DNA from 2 places in the Gordonia sp. PS3 genome. Region 1 is predicted to be linked to the other one. Evidence: riboswitches for the same ligand, from Rfam matches in the RefSeq annotation. Region 1 holds a riboswitch; the other holds the start of a gene.
The links. Region 1 has a riboswitch for thiamine pyrophosphate ahead of ACE11G_RS16105 (FAD-dependent oxidoreductase). Riboswitches for the same ligand answer to the same signal wherever they lie in the genome.
Positions count from the first base shown of each region.

Region 1 (6,475 bases):
CTTCTTTCCGCCGTCGGGCAGTCGCGAAGCCGCGTCGCACATGCCGATCGCCGACTTCCACGAACTCGACGGACTCGCGCACGGCGGGCTCATGCTCGACCCCGATCGCCGCGCGACGGCCCTGCTGGTCGAGTTCTGCCGCAAGGTCACGGCGTCGTAGCCGCGCGGCTCCGTTCGGGGAGTGCGGCTCTCAGACCTTGTGCCCGTCCCACTCGTGGTCGTGCATGAAAGCCTCCGCGAGGCCCACCTTGTATCGGAATCCGTGACTCAGGATCGCCATGTAGGCCGGAATCAGCATCAGCGCGGGCAGCCGGTCCTCGGAATCCCAGATCACGTCGCTCGCCGCACGGAAGTCGCGCACGAACTGCCGCAGGCTGCGCCCACCTCGGCTGGACTTGCGCCAGCCGTAGAGGGTCATGCCGACGCCGATCATCCGAGTGCGGTTCTCGGGCGGGCTGATGATCTCGGTGTTCTCGCCGAAGAACGCGCGGTCGAGGCGATTCTGCCTGGTGTACATCATGATTCCGCTGGTGCCCCGCGGATTGCATTCGATCGTGTACAGCCCCTTCTCGGGGTGGTCGATGAAGTCGAGTCCCATGTGGCCGGTGAAGTTCACCGACTTCGCGAAGCGCTGCACCCAGTCGAGGATCGGCTGGTGATCGACCTGCGTGAAGGTCAGGCACGAGCTGCCGTCGATGGCGTAGTCGACGGGATAGGTGGCGTGGGCGAAGACCTCGCCGTCACGGCACACCGAGTAGGTGCAGTACCGGTCGCCCTCCATCCACTCCTGGGCGATCCACGGGTTGGTCTCGTCGTAGGTGAGGAAGTCGAGGGATTCGCCCGGCTGCGCCTTGTAGACCTTCTGCGAGCCGCGGGAGTACGTCTGCTTGATGGCGAAGGGCGTGTCGAAGTCGAGCCCGACCGTGTCCTGCGCCGAGGCCAGCTTCTTGAACTTGAGCGTGGGAAAGCCCCGCTCCACCAGCGCCTCCTGGAAGGAGAACTTGTTGTGGAGCATGTCCTCCACCTCGAATGGCGACAGGAACAGCTCGCATGCCGGCGGGAACAGACCGGCCATCATCGAGAGGATGTCGGTCTCCTCGTGGATGGGGATCACCATGTCGATGCCCTCGGACTTGACCAGTTCGGCGATCTCGCGGCAGTACTCCTGCGGCTTGAACTTGGGCGGACTGACCCGATGGAACGACGAGACGGCGTTCGAGAAGCGGCTCACCGTGATCGGGAGGCTGTCGCACGTCGACACCGTGTGCCCGGCAGCGGCGAACTGTCGCGCCAGGTTGAGCGTCAGAAACGACCTGCCGAAGGTGATGAGGACATGTTTGCGCGTACCGGAGACCACAGATACAGAGTAGACAAGTGAACAAGCCTCACGTGTAGCGTGTTCTTACCGAGTACTCATTCACGACTCAGGGGATTCTTCGTTGTACGTAATCGGGATCATTGCGGCGTCGATGGCCGCGGTGGCCTACGGAGTCTCGACCGTGCTCCGAGCACTCGGCGCCCGCCGGGTCGCGGTGGAGCAGCGGGAAGAGGGCAAGGCCGGGGTCGGCGGCGACAACTCGCCGTCGGTCGAGTCGACCTTCTCCACGCTCGTCGATCCCGCGTTCATCCTCGGGACTGTCATGGTCATCGTCGGCTTCGCGGGCGGCGCCGTCGCCGCGCGTTTCCTGCCGCTGTTCCTGGCTCAGTCGATCGTGTCCGCCAACCTCGTCGTCACGGCACTGCTCGGAACACTCCTGCTCAATATCGTTCTGCACACCCGTGACTGGGTCGCGATCTGGCTCGTGGTGCTCTCCCTGTTCCTGCTCGGCGTGTCGTCGTCCCCGGGCGTCAAGGACAGCGCGTCGATGACCTTCCACTGGGGTCTGATGATCGCGACCATCCTGCTGTGCACCGTCTCCCTGGTCGGCGTGTACCGGGGCGGTAAGTTCGCCGCGCCGATCGGCGGTGCCGGCGCGGGGCTGCTGTTCGGCGTGATCGCGTGTTCGGTCCGGGTGCTCGACGGCCTGGAGAAGTTCGACATCCTGACCATCCTGGGTGACCCCGCGGCGTGGTCGATCGCGATCGCCGGAGCGATCGGTTTCTACGTGCAGACGGTGGCGCTGCAGGTCGGTGCCGTCAGCGGCGTGACCGCGATGCTGGTGGTCGGTGAGACCGCGGGCCCCAGCATCATCGGCGTGGCCTTCCTGGGCGACAGCGCACACCCCGGTCTCGGCTGGCTCGCGGTGGTCGGCTTCATCGGCGCCGTGGTCGGCGCGGTCCTCGTCGCCTGGTACGGCACCGGCGACCCCGACCACTTCGGGGAGGCCCCGCCGGAGAAGGGCGGATGGCGCCGCGGCCGCGAGCAGGTCGACGACGCGGACCGCTGACGCGTCCTCAGCAGATCGCGGAACGGCTCGGCGAGGATGCCTGCGCCCAGAACCGCTTCGGGATCCGGCCGGCGTGCGCGGCCAGGTATCCGGCGACGACGGCGTGGCGCATGGCCGCGGCCATCGCCGCCGGGTCGTCCGCGCGCGTGACCGCCGAGGCCAGCAGGACGGCGTCGCAGCCGAGTTCCATGGCCAGTGCCGCGTCGCTCGCCGTCCCGATGCCGGCGTCGAGCACCACCGGCACCTCGGCCCGCGCGACGATCATCTCGATGTTGTGTGGATTGGAGATGCCGAGCCCGGTCCCGATCGGCGAGCCCAGCGGCATCACCGCGGCCACCCCCGCGTCTTGCAGACGCAGAGCGAGGACCGGGTCGTCGTTGGTGTACGCGAGAACCTGAAAGCCGTCGGCGACCAGCGCCGATGCGGCGTCCACCAACTCGAGCGGATCGGGCAGCAACGTGCGGTCGTCGGCCACCACTTCCAGCTTGACCAGATCCGTCTCGCACGCCTCACGGGCGAGCTGCGCGGTCAGTACCGCCTCGGCCGTGGTGTGACAGCCCGCCGTGTTCGGCAGGACCGCGATTCCGAGGCGACGCAGCAGGTCGAGCACACCGGTCCCGGACTCCGGACTGATGCGGCGCATCGCCACCGTCGTCAGCTCGGTTCCGGAGGCGATCAATGCACGTTCGAGCACAGCGAGATTCGGCGCGCCGCCGGTCCCCGTGATGAGCCGCGAACCGAACTCGCGGCCGGCCACGGACAGCGGCGGCACCTCCCCGACCGGTCCCTGTGCTGTGTCAGCCACCCTGCACCGCCGTCAGGATGTCGATCTCGGCGTACGCACCGAGCGGTCGGTCCCACTCGGCTTTGGAACGCACCACCCCGTCCACGGCCACCGCGACTCCGCAGTCGGGCAGGTCGAGGTGGGCCAGCAGCCCGGTGACGGTCGGCGCGTCATCGAAGGTGACGGTGTCGCCGTTGACGGTCAGTTCCATGTCGGCTCCCTGTTGTCGGTGTTGTCAGTTGCGATCGGATCCACCCGCGAGTCCGGTCCGCGCCGATCCGGCGGTCGGAGGAGGGCGGCCACGCGCGCCGCGGTCCACGGGGCGAGCGCGATGCCGTTGCGGCCGTGCCCGGCGGCGACGAGAATCCGCTCGTCCACCCGCCGCACCACGGGCACACCGTCCGGCGACGACGGGCGGATCCCCGCGCCCGCCTCGGCGAGTTCGTAGGTGCGCAGTCCCGGCATCAGCTCGGCGGCGTCGGCGAGCAGATCGCCCACCCCGCCCGCCAGCGGCATCCGATCACCGTCGTCGTAGGCCTCGTACTGGGTGGCGCCCACGACCACCCCGTCATCCCTCGGCACCAGGTACAGGGCGCGCCCATGCCAGCGGGCCCGGATCACATGCGTCGGCGGCGGCACCGACCAACGTGTGCGGCGCAGTCGGAGGATCTCGCCCTTCTCACCGCGGAGTTCCACGCTCGGCAGCAGCCTGCGGGAACCGAGGCCGGCCGCGACCAGCACCTGATCCCCGGGGATCGTCGACAGATCGGTCACCCGCCCGCGCTCCCAGATCACTCCGCGGCTCTTGAGCGCGCGTTGCAGCGCGGCGATCAGCCGCCGGTTGTCGAGCGACCCCTCACCGACCGCGTGAAACCCTCCGGCCACGCCGCGCACCAGCGCGGGTTCGGCTGCACGCAGCTCGGCCGGTGTCATCGCGGGCAGCCGGTCGGCGTCGCCGGGCGACGTGGACAGCCCGAACCGCACCTGTGTCCGCAGGTGCTCCAGATCGGCCGGCGCGGCACCGATCAGCAAGCTGTCGGCGGCCGTCCGCACGGTCGGATCGCCGAGTCGTTCGAGCAGGGCGGGCCATCGCGCCACCGAGTCCCGCGAGATCGCCAGCAGCCGGTCCTCGCCGGGATGTCCTTCTGCGAAGCAGCCGAGCATGCCGCCCGCGACGTGCGCGGCCCGCTCCTGCGGTCCGGCGTCGAAGACGCGCACCCGCCATCCGCGGTCGGCGGCGGACAGGGCGCACGTGAGGCCGACGACGCCGCCCCCGATCACCGACAGTTCACCGAGCCGCTCGGTGCTATGTCCCCTCGGGGAGGCGAACTCTTCGCCGGATGCGCTTTCACCAGACATGACGTCAGCCTTCCTTCGCCGGCATGACCCGGATCAGGTGTGACGGTCAGCGCCGGCGCAGCGCACTCTCAGCCCGGCGGACCTCCGGACTCCCGTGTCGATAACGCCTCACAGTCTACCGCCCGGCATCGGCGACTACGGTGTCGGTCATGGATGCCCGCACTCGTCTCGCCACCTCCCGCCTGTACCTGTGCACCGACGCGCGGCGCGAGCGCGGCGACCTGATCGACTTCGTCCGGAGCGCTCTCGCGGGCGGCGTCGACATCGTCCAGCTGCGCGACAAGAATTCGCCCGGGGAACGCGAGTTCGGCGAGCTCACCGCCGTGCAGGAGCTGGAACTGCTGCGGCGGCTGCGCGAACTGACGCACGCCGCGGGTGCGCTGCTGGCGGTCAACGACCGGGCCGACGTCGCGGTCGCGTCCCGCGCCGACGTCCTCCACGTCGGCCAGGACGATCTGCCGCCCGCCACCGCCCGGCGCATCGTCGGCCCCGACGTGGTGATCGGCCGCTCCACGCACACCGTGGAGCAGGCGCTCACCGCCGATGCCGATCCCGACGTGGACTACTTCTGCACCGGCCCGTGCTGGACGACGCCGACCAAACCGGGCCGGGCGGCCACCGGACTGGAGTTCGTCAGCGCGGTCGCCGCGGCGCGGCCCAGCAAGGCGTGGTTCGCGATCGGCGGCATCGACCTGCCCCGCGTTCGAGAGGTCACCGACGCGGGCGGCGAGCGCATCGTGGTGGTCCGGGCGATCACCGGTGCCGACGATCCCGCGACCGCCGCGCGCGACCTCCGGACGGCTTGCCTTTCCGGCACGGCGGAGTAAGCTGCTTGCCATCATGACGTGGAAGCTTCTTGTAGCCCGCCGCAGCGGGGTCTGATTCGACCGACCCCCCGCTGCGGGGTTGTCGTCTCTCCACATATCTGAGCTCGTCGGTCATCGAATCTTCGACCGAAATGAAGGCTCCCGATGCGTTCCATTCAGATCCTGCCGACATCCTGTACCCGTAACGGATACGACCGTCCGCAGCAGTCCCGCTCCTCTCGGCGACTGCCGAACTGGTTTCCACGGGAGGCGGCCGACATGACCACTTCGAGTTTCGACCAGACCTACGCACCCGCCGGCGACATCGCGTTGGAGGCGATCACGATCGAGCCGGGTCGCGGCGACACCGTCACCTGCCGCGCACGGATCAATCTCGGCCGACGATGCCACGACGTCAGCGCCACCGCGGTCGGCGCCATCGGCGCGATGACCGAGGTGCTGTACGCACTGGGCGCGGGCGTCGAGATCGTCTCGCTGTACCAGCATCAGGAGGACGGCGAGACCGTCACCTACCTGCTCTGCGAACGCGATCTGCACCGGAGTTGGTCGTACGGCCGGGGCCGCACCGGCGACGAGGCCACCATCAACGCGCTGATCGCGGGAGCCAATCAGCTGGCGTGAGCTCGCTCAGGTGGTCCGGGTTTCGGGCGGGCCGGACTCAGGTGAGCCGGGCCAGCAGCCCCGGCCACGCCTTCGCCAGACCGGGATGCAGCGGCAGCTCGGCCACCGACTCGGCGGGCACCCAGCGCAGTTCGGCGGACTCCCCGTTGCCGACCGTCGCGACCGGCGAATCGGCCTTGGCGATGACCGTCGTGTAACTCCACTCCGGCGCCGAGTGCGTGACGATCGACTCGATCACCGCGACGTCCGACTCAGCGATCCCGGCTTCCTCGTGCGCTTCACGCACCGCGGCCTGTTCCACGCTCTCGTGCGAGTCGCGGGCACCGCCCGGCAGCCCCCACGTGCCGCCCTGATGCGACCACACGGCGCGATGCTGGAGCAGCACCACGACGCCTGAGTCGGCCGGCGCGCACAGCAGCAGACCCGCCGCCCCGAAGCGTCCCCAGTAGCGCGCACCGTCCGCACCGAATACCCAGCCGTCACCGTCACCGCGCACC
Region 1 covers NZ_CP169524.1:3,460,341-3,466,815, forward strand. Annotated here, with positions in the region: gene ACE11G_RS16080 (alpha/beta fold hydrolase) at 1-160, shown strand, start outside; gene ACE11G_RS16085 (ATP-grasp domain-containing protein) at 191-1,357, opposite strand; gene ACE11G_RS16090 (hypothetical protein) at 1,440-2,387, shown strand; gene ACE11G_RS16095 (thiazole synthase) at 2,395-3,192, opposite strand; gene thiS (sulfur carrier protein ThiS) at 3,185-3,382, opposite strand; gene ACE11G_RS16105 (FAD-dependent oxidoreductase) at 3,373-4,530, opposite strand; TPP riboswitch at 4,523-4,636, opposite strand; gene thiE (thiamine phosphate synthase) at 4,680-5,357, shown strand; gene ACE11G_RS16115 (hypothetical protein) at 5,616-5,978, shown strand; gene ACE11G_RS16120 (NUDIX hydrolase) at 6,016-6,474, opposite strand.

Region 2 (6,475 bases), 730 kb from region 1:
GAGTCGGCCGCCGGATCGAGCCGCCACAGCGGGTTCACCGGGCCGTGGCCGGCGCCGAGCGGATAGGCGGCGGCCAGGCCGCGGGTGACCCACCGCTTCGCGAAGGCCACGGCGTCGGGCACGCGGTAGCCGTGGCCCAGCGCGCCGGTGATCGCCGCGGCCAGGGTGTCGCCCGCACCGTGGTCGTGCGGGGTGTCGATGCGTCTGCCCGGGAACTCCAGGAACTCTCGGCCGTCGTACAGGATGTCGGGGCTGTGTTCGCTGCCCCGCAGGTGGCCGCCCTTCACCAGGGCCCACCGGGCGCCCGTCTCGCGCAGTGCCGCGGCGGCCGCCCGTTGGCTCGCACCGTCCACGACGTCGATCCCGGTCAGTAGGCGCACCTCGTCCAGGTTCGGCGTGACGACCGTGGCGAGCGGCATCAACCGCTCGGTGAGCGCACCGAGGGCGTCGGACGCCAGCAGGGGATCGCCGTGCATCGACGCGCAGACGGGATCGACCACCAGCGGCACTCCCGTGTCACCGCCGATGCCGAGCTGCGTCGCGGCCTCGGCGATCGCCGTGATGATCGGATCGGAGGCCAGCATCCCCGTCTTGACCGCACAGACGCCGATGTCGGGAACCACCGAGTGCATCTGCGCCGCGACCACCGCCGGATCGATCTCCTGGATTCCGGTGACCCCGGTGGAGTTCTGCACGGTCACCGCGGTGACCGCGACGCAGGCGTGCAGGCCGAGCATCGCGAAGGTGCGCATATCGGCCTGAATGCCCGCGCCGCCGCCGGAATCGGAGCCGGCCACGGTCATCACCCGGACCGGGGTGACGCCGGGGCCGGCCTGCGGAAGCCGCAGGGTCACGGCGCGGCGGCCTCGGAGATCGGCAGGTACACCTGGTTTCCCGCCGCCGCGAACTCGGCCGATTTGGCCGCCATGTCCTGTGCCAGCCGCGCGTCGATGTCCTCCTGCGTGACGAGCCCGTTCTCCTGTGCATAGGTGCGGACGTCGGCCGAGATCCGCATGGAGCAGAACTTGGGGCCGCACATGGAGCAGAAGTGCGCGGTCTTCGCCGGCTCGGCGGGCATCGTCTCATCGTGGTACTCGCGTGCCGTGTCGGGATCGAGCGCGAGGTTGAACTGATCGGTCCAGCGGAACTCGAAGCGCGCCTTGCTGAGGGCGTCGTCGCGTTCCTGGGCGCGCGGATGACCCTTGGCGAGGTCGGCCGAGTGTGCCGCGATCTTGTAGGTGATGACGCCGACCTTCACGTCGTCCCGGTTCGGCAGCCCCAGGTGCTCCTTCGGCGTCACGTAGCAGAGCATCGCCGTGCCGGCCTGCGCGATCATCGCGGCGCCGATCGCGGAGGTGATGTGGTCGTAGGCCGGCGCGATGTCGGTGGCGAGCGGGCCGAGCGTGTAGAACGGGGCCTCCTCACACAGCTCTTCCTCGAGCCGGACGTTCTCGGCGATCTTGTGCATCGGGACGTGCCCGGGGCCCTCGATCATCACCTGTACGCCGTGGCTCTTGGCGATCTTCGTCAGCTCGCCCAGGGTCCGCAGTTCGGCGAACTGCGCCTCGTCGTTCGCATCGGCGATGGACCCGGGGCGCAGGCCGTCGCCGAGCGAGAAGGTGATGTCGTACCGCGCGAAGATCTCGCACAGCTCGTCGAAGTGCGTGTACAGGAACGACTCAGTGTGGTGGGCCAGACACCATGCGGCCATGATGGAGCCGCCGCGCGAGACGATGCCGGTCACCCGCTTGGCGGTCAGCGGGACGTAACGCAGGAGCACGCCGGCGTGCACGGTCATGTAGTCGACGCCCTGTTCGGCCTGTTCGATGACGGTGTCGCGGTAGATCTCCCAGGTCAGGCGCGTGGGATCGCCGTTCACCTTCTCGAGCGCCTGGTAGATCGGCACGGTTCCGACCGGGACGGGGGAGTTGCGCAGGATCCATTCGCGAGTGAGGTGGATGTCCTTGCCGGTCGAGAGATCCATGATGGTGTCGGCGCCCCACCGGGTGGCCCAGACCATCTTCTCCACCTCTTCGGCGATGGACGAGGTGACGGCAGAGTTGCCGATGTTCGCGTTCACCTTCACCGCGAAGGCCTTGCCGATGATCATCGGCTCCGACTCGGGGTGGCGGTGATTGACCGGAATCACCGCGCGTCCGGCGGCCACTTCGCTGCGGACCAGCTCGGCGTCGGCGCCCTCGCGCGCGGCGATGTATCTCATCTCCGGCGTCACGATCCCGGCGCGTGCCCAGGCCAGCTGGGTGGCCGCGTCGTGCCCGCCCACGGGCACCGGTGCCGGCCGTTCCCAGGAGTCGCGCGTCTTCGCCAGCCCCTTCTCGAGGTCGATGGTCGCCGACGAGTCGGTGTACGGACCGGAGGTGTCGTAGAGGTCGAGGTGCTCGCCGTTCGTCAGATGCACTCGACGCTGGGGAACGGCCATGCCGTCGACGTCGAGGTAGACCTTGCTGCTGCCCTCGATGGGGCCGCAGGTCACCTCGGCGGTGGCGTCGTCACGTGTGGTTCCAGGCATGGATGTGCCCATGATGATCCTCCCTACGCCGGCATTATCCGGACAGGTTCAGGCGGTCGACGACCGCCTGTCGCCATCTCAGCCCCCGGTTCCGTGGGAGCCCCCGCGTGTGAAGTTGTGCGGTGCCCACCATACTCACGTCGTCCGGTCGCGTCGCATCGTGATGCAGATGTGACAGATGTGACTTGCGTCTCCCCGTCGAACGAACGTAATCTTGTGACGCTGGTCACAGGAGGTCAACGAATGCATCGCAAAGTCCGTCACTCGCATCCGCCGCAGTCGGCGCGCTCGCTGCTGCACCAGATCTCCGAGGTGTCCCACAATCCGGAGCGGGAGCGCTTCGAGTTGCGGGTGGGCGGCGACCTGGTCGGCGTGCTCGGCTATCGCATCGACGACGGTCCCGACGGCGAGGTGGTGACGATCCTCCACACGGTCCTCTACGACGAGTACAGCGGCCACGGGCTGGCCACTCGGCTCACCGGCGGCGCCATGCAGTACATGCGCGACAACCAGCTCAAGGTGCGGCCGCTGTGCACCTTCACCAAGCACTTCCTCGACGCCCATCCCGGCATGGTGGCGATGGCCTCCGCCTGAGGCGGACCGACCGGCGCACCCGCCGGGATCAGCTCAGGTCGAACACGAGGGGGGCGTGATCGCTGGCGCCCTCCGCGGCGCGGGCGTCGCGGTCGATGAAGGCGTCGTGGATACGGTCGTCCAAGGCGGGGGAGCAGAGCGCGAAGTCGATGCGCATGCCCTCGTTGCGGGCGAAGCGCCCGGCCTGGTAGTCCCAGAAGGTGTAGGTCCCCGGACCGGGGGTGAAGGGGGCCGCGCTGTCGACGAATCCGCCTTCGACGAAGCGGCGGAAGGCGGCGCGCTCCTCGTCGGAGGTGTGCGTGCGGGACGCGAAGTACTCGGGGTCCCACACGTCCTCGTCGGTCGGCGCCACATTCCAGTCTCCGGCGAGAGCGACCTGGGCGGCGGGATCGTGCGACAGTTCCAGCGATGTGACATCGGCGAGGGCGCTGAGCCAGTCGAGTTTGTACTGGAAGTGATCGTGTCCCGGCTCGCGCCCGTTGGGGGCGTACAGGCTCCAGACGCGCACGCCACCGCAGGTCGCCGAGATGGCTCGCGCCTCCCGTTCACCGGCGTAGAGCGGCTGCCCGTCGAATCCGATGTGGATGTCGTGCACCCCGATCCGGGACGCGATCGCGACGCCGTTGTATCCGCTCGACCCGTGGAACGCGACGTCGTAGCCGTGGGCCAGAAAACTCATCACCGGGAACTGATCGTCGGTGCACTTGGTCTCCTGCATCGCGAGCACATCGATCGCATGCCGATTCATCCATGCCACGACCTGCTCGGATCGGGCGCGGATCGAGTTCACGTTCCACGTCGCCAGGCGCATGGCGTCAATCCTGCCGCAACCGCATCAGGGGCGCACCGGCACCCTCCCATCGGCCTGCGACGGCGGCCGCGTCGTCGGCGGACGTGAGCAGGACGAGTCCGAAGCGGCGGCCCGATCGGCGCAGCCGCTCCCGCCAGTGCGCGGGGGAGGTGGCGAACCACTCGAAGTCGCCTTCCGGAGCGTCGGCCAGGAGTCGGCCGGCATCGGAGACGACGGTCAGCAATGCCGTCGCCCGAGCGCCGGTGGGGGTCCGCAGACCGGTGGGGAGGTCGCCCATGCAGTCGTCGAACGCGTCTTTGTTGTGCCCGAAGTGGCCGGGGAAGTCCCATGCGGCGGCGAAGAGGTCGTACAGTCCGTCCAACGTGCGCATCCGGTCGCCCGGCAACCGCCGGACCGCTGCGCCGGTGCGGTAGGTGGTGACGTCGCCGATCGCGAGCGCTGTCGCCGGGCCCTCGCCGGCGAGGAATTCGGTCAGGGAAGCGGTGGTCACGCCGACGGCCCCCGGATCTGGACGAAGGTCCGATAGTGGTCGAGGGTGTACCAGGCGGACCCGTCGCTGCCGGTCACGATGCGTTCGGCGTCACGTCCGCGTCCCGGCTTCTTGGGGTTGACGTCCCATTCCTTGTAGACGATGCGCCGCCCGTCTGCGGACTTGACCGGCAGCTTGCGCTCGTTGTTCCGGAAGGTGTCGCCGCCGTGGGTGCCCGGGGCGTTCGCCGCCTCCGGCCACCGGCCCGAATCGATCTCGTTCAGCGTCTTGGTGACCCGGGTGGGAGCGTCGCCGCCCCTCGCCTCGACCGTCGCCGGGCCGGGCGCCGCCGTGGACGTGCCGAGGAGCGGGCCGGCGGCCGTGGACGTCGGTGCGGACGACGCGTCGTCGGGGCTGTCGCGGCCGTCGATCCACCACGTGAACGCCGCGATGGCGAGCAGCGCGATGACGGCGAGCGCCGAAGCGATGATTCGTCGCCTGGTCAGGTCGGGGTCGGTGGAGTTCGGCATCGCCGTCCACCGTAATTCATCGCGCCGCCGCTACAGAGCCAGCAGGCGGCACGTGTGGTGCAGTTCGAAGTCCAGTGCTCGCCACGCCGCGCGGGCCGAGTCGTCGGACGCCGCCACCGTCACCGCGACCACCCCGTCGGCGATCGGCGCCCAGTCGCCGGGCGGGGTGGGGCCCGTCGGCTCGGGGCCGATCAGCACCTCGTAATCGGCCGAACTCGCGATCGCCGCACCCAGCGAGGCGACGCGCATCAGCCGGTCGGCGACGATCACGCGGCGCGGCAGCCCCCGGCCGTCGAGCCAGCGCAGCGCCGCGGGCAGACCGGCCGCGGTGGAGCCGAAGTCGACCGGTGCCGCGGCTCCCGACCGCAGAGAGTCGCCGGCGCCGTTGACGAGCCAACCGTCGGTCTCGGTTCGCTCGGCGGCCGGTGCGGCGCGCATCAGCGCTCGCTCCACGCCGCGGATCTCGGAGTTGCGCACCACCCGTCGCGAGAGCAGTCGCACCGACGTGATCGCATCGGTGCGGATGCGGTGGCGGACGCCGTCGCGCTCGACGACGATCGCCTCGCCGGTCCGCTCCCGGAGCAGCCCGGTGATGTCCGACAGGCTGGGGGAGCGATCGGTCGGGGGATTGGGTGAGGCCCGCCAATCGGCGGGCGCGTCGGCGCCGAGCCGGTACCGGACCACCACTCGATCGCCGACCGCGGGCTGCGGTCCGCGAGAGACGGGCGACGGGTCCGGCGACGGCACGGCGGGCGGGTCAGTCGTCGTGGCCGAACGGATCGGTGACGGTGCCCGGCAGCCAGGTGAGGCCGGGCACGCCCCAGCCGTTGCGCTTGATCGCCTTCTTGGCCGCCCGCGCGTTGCGCCCGATCAGCACGTCGACGTACAGGAATCCGTCGAGGTGTCCGGTCTCGTGCTGCAGCATCCGGGCGAAGAATCCGGTGCCCTCGATCTCGACGCGGTCGCCGTTGCGGTCGGTGCCGACCACCTTGGCCCAGTCGGCCCGCCCCGTCGGAAAGCCCTCACCGGGCACCGAGAGACAGCCTTCGTCGTTGTCGTCGGGATCGGGCATCGTCTCGGGGATCTCGGAGGTCTCCAGGATCGGATTGATCACCTCGCCGCGCCGGCGCGCGCCGGCATCGGGGCAGTCGTAGACGAACATCCGGAGCGGCCGGCCCACTTGATTCGCCGCGAGTCCGACGCCGTTGGCGGCGTCCATGGTCTCGTACATGTCGTCGAGCAGAGCGACGATCTCGGCCGAGGGCTTCGAGTCGGCGTCGAGCTCGACCGGGGTGGTCGGCTGGTGCAGCACGGGTTCGCCGATGATGCAGATCGGGAGAATTGCCATGACAGAGCAGTCTACTGCGCGAGAGGTCCGGTTTCGCTGCGGTGCGTCGGCACGGACGGCGGCCGCGATCGTGGTTAGATGTTCGACGGAACCACACTGATGTCATTCGTGCGCCGAGGCGGCGTGCGAGCCGGTGTGAATGCACGGTCCAGCTGTTTGAGGAGCGAGATGAACGGCGCAACGGCGAGTAGCC
Region 2 covers NZ_CP169524.1:380,367-386,841, forward strand. Annotated here, with positions in the region: gene thiD (bifunctional hydroxymethylpyrimidine kinase/phosphomethylpyrimidine kinase) at 1-803, opposite strand, end outside; gene thiC (phosphomethylpyrimidine synthase ThiC) at 851-2,542, opposite strand; TPP riboswitch at 2,534-2,647, opposite strand; gene ACE11G_RS01785 (GNAT family N-acetyltransferase) at 2,774-3,124, shown strand; gene ACE11G_RS01790 (exodeoxyribonuclease III) at 3,153-3,935, opposite strand; gene ACE11G_RS01795 (barstar family protein) at 3,940-4,425, opposite strand; gene ACE11G_RS01800 (ribonuclease domain-containing protein) at 4,422-4,934, opposite strand; gene ACE11G_RS01805 (GCN5 family acetyltransferase) at 4,965-5,681, opposite strand; gene ACE11G_RS01810 (peptide deformylase) at 5,692-6,282, opposite strand; gene ACE11G_RS01815 (DUF3263 domain-containing protein) at 6,451-6,475, shown strand, end outside.
Region 2: linked by a shared signal. The riboswitch ahead of thiC (phosphomethylpyrimidine synthase ThiC) and the one ahead of ACE11G_RS16105 (FAD-dependent oxidoreductase) in region 1 are both predicted to bind thiamine pyrophosphate.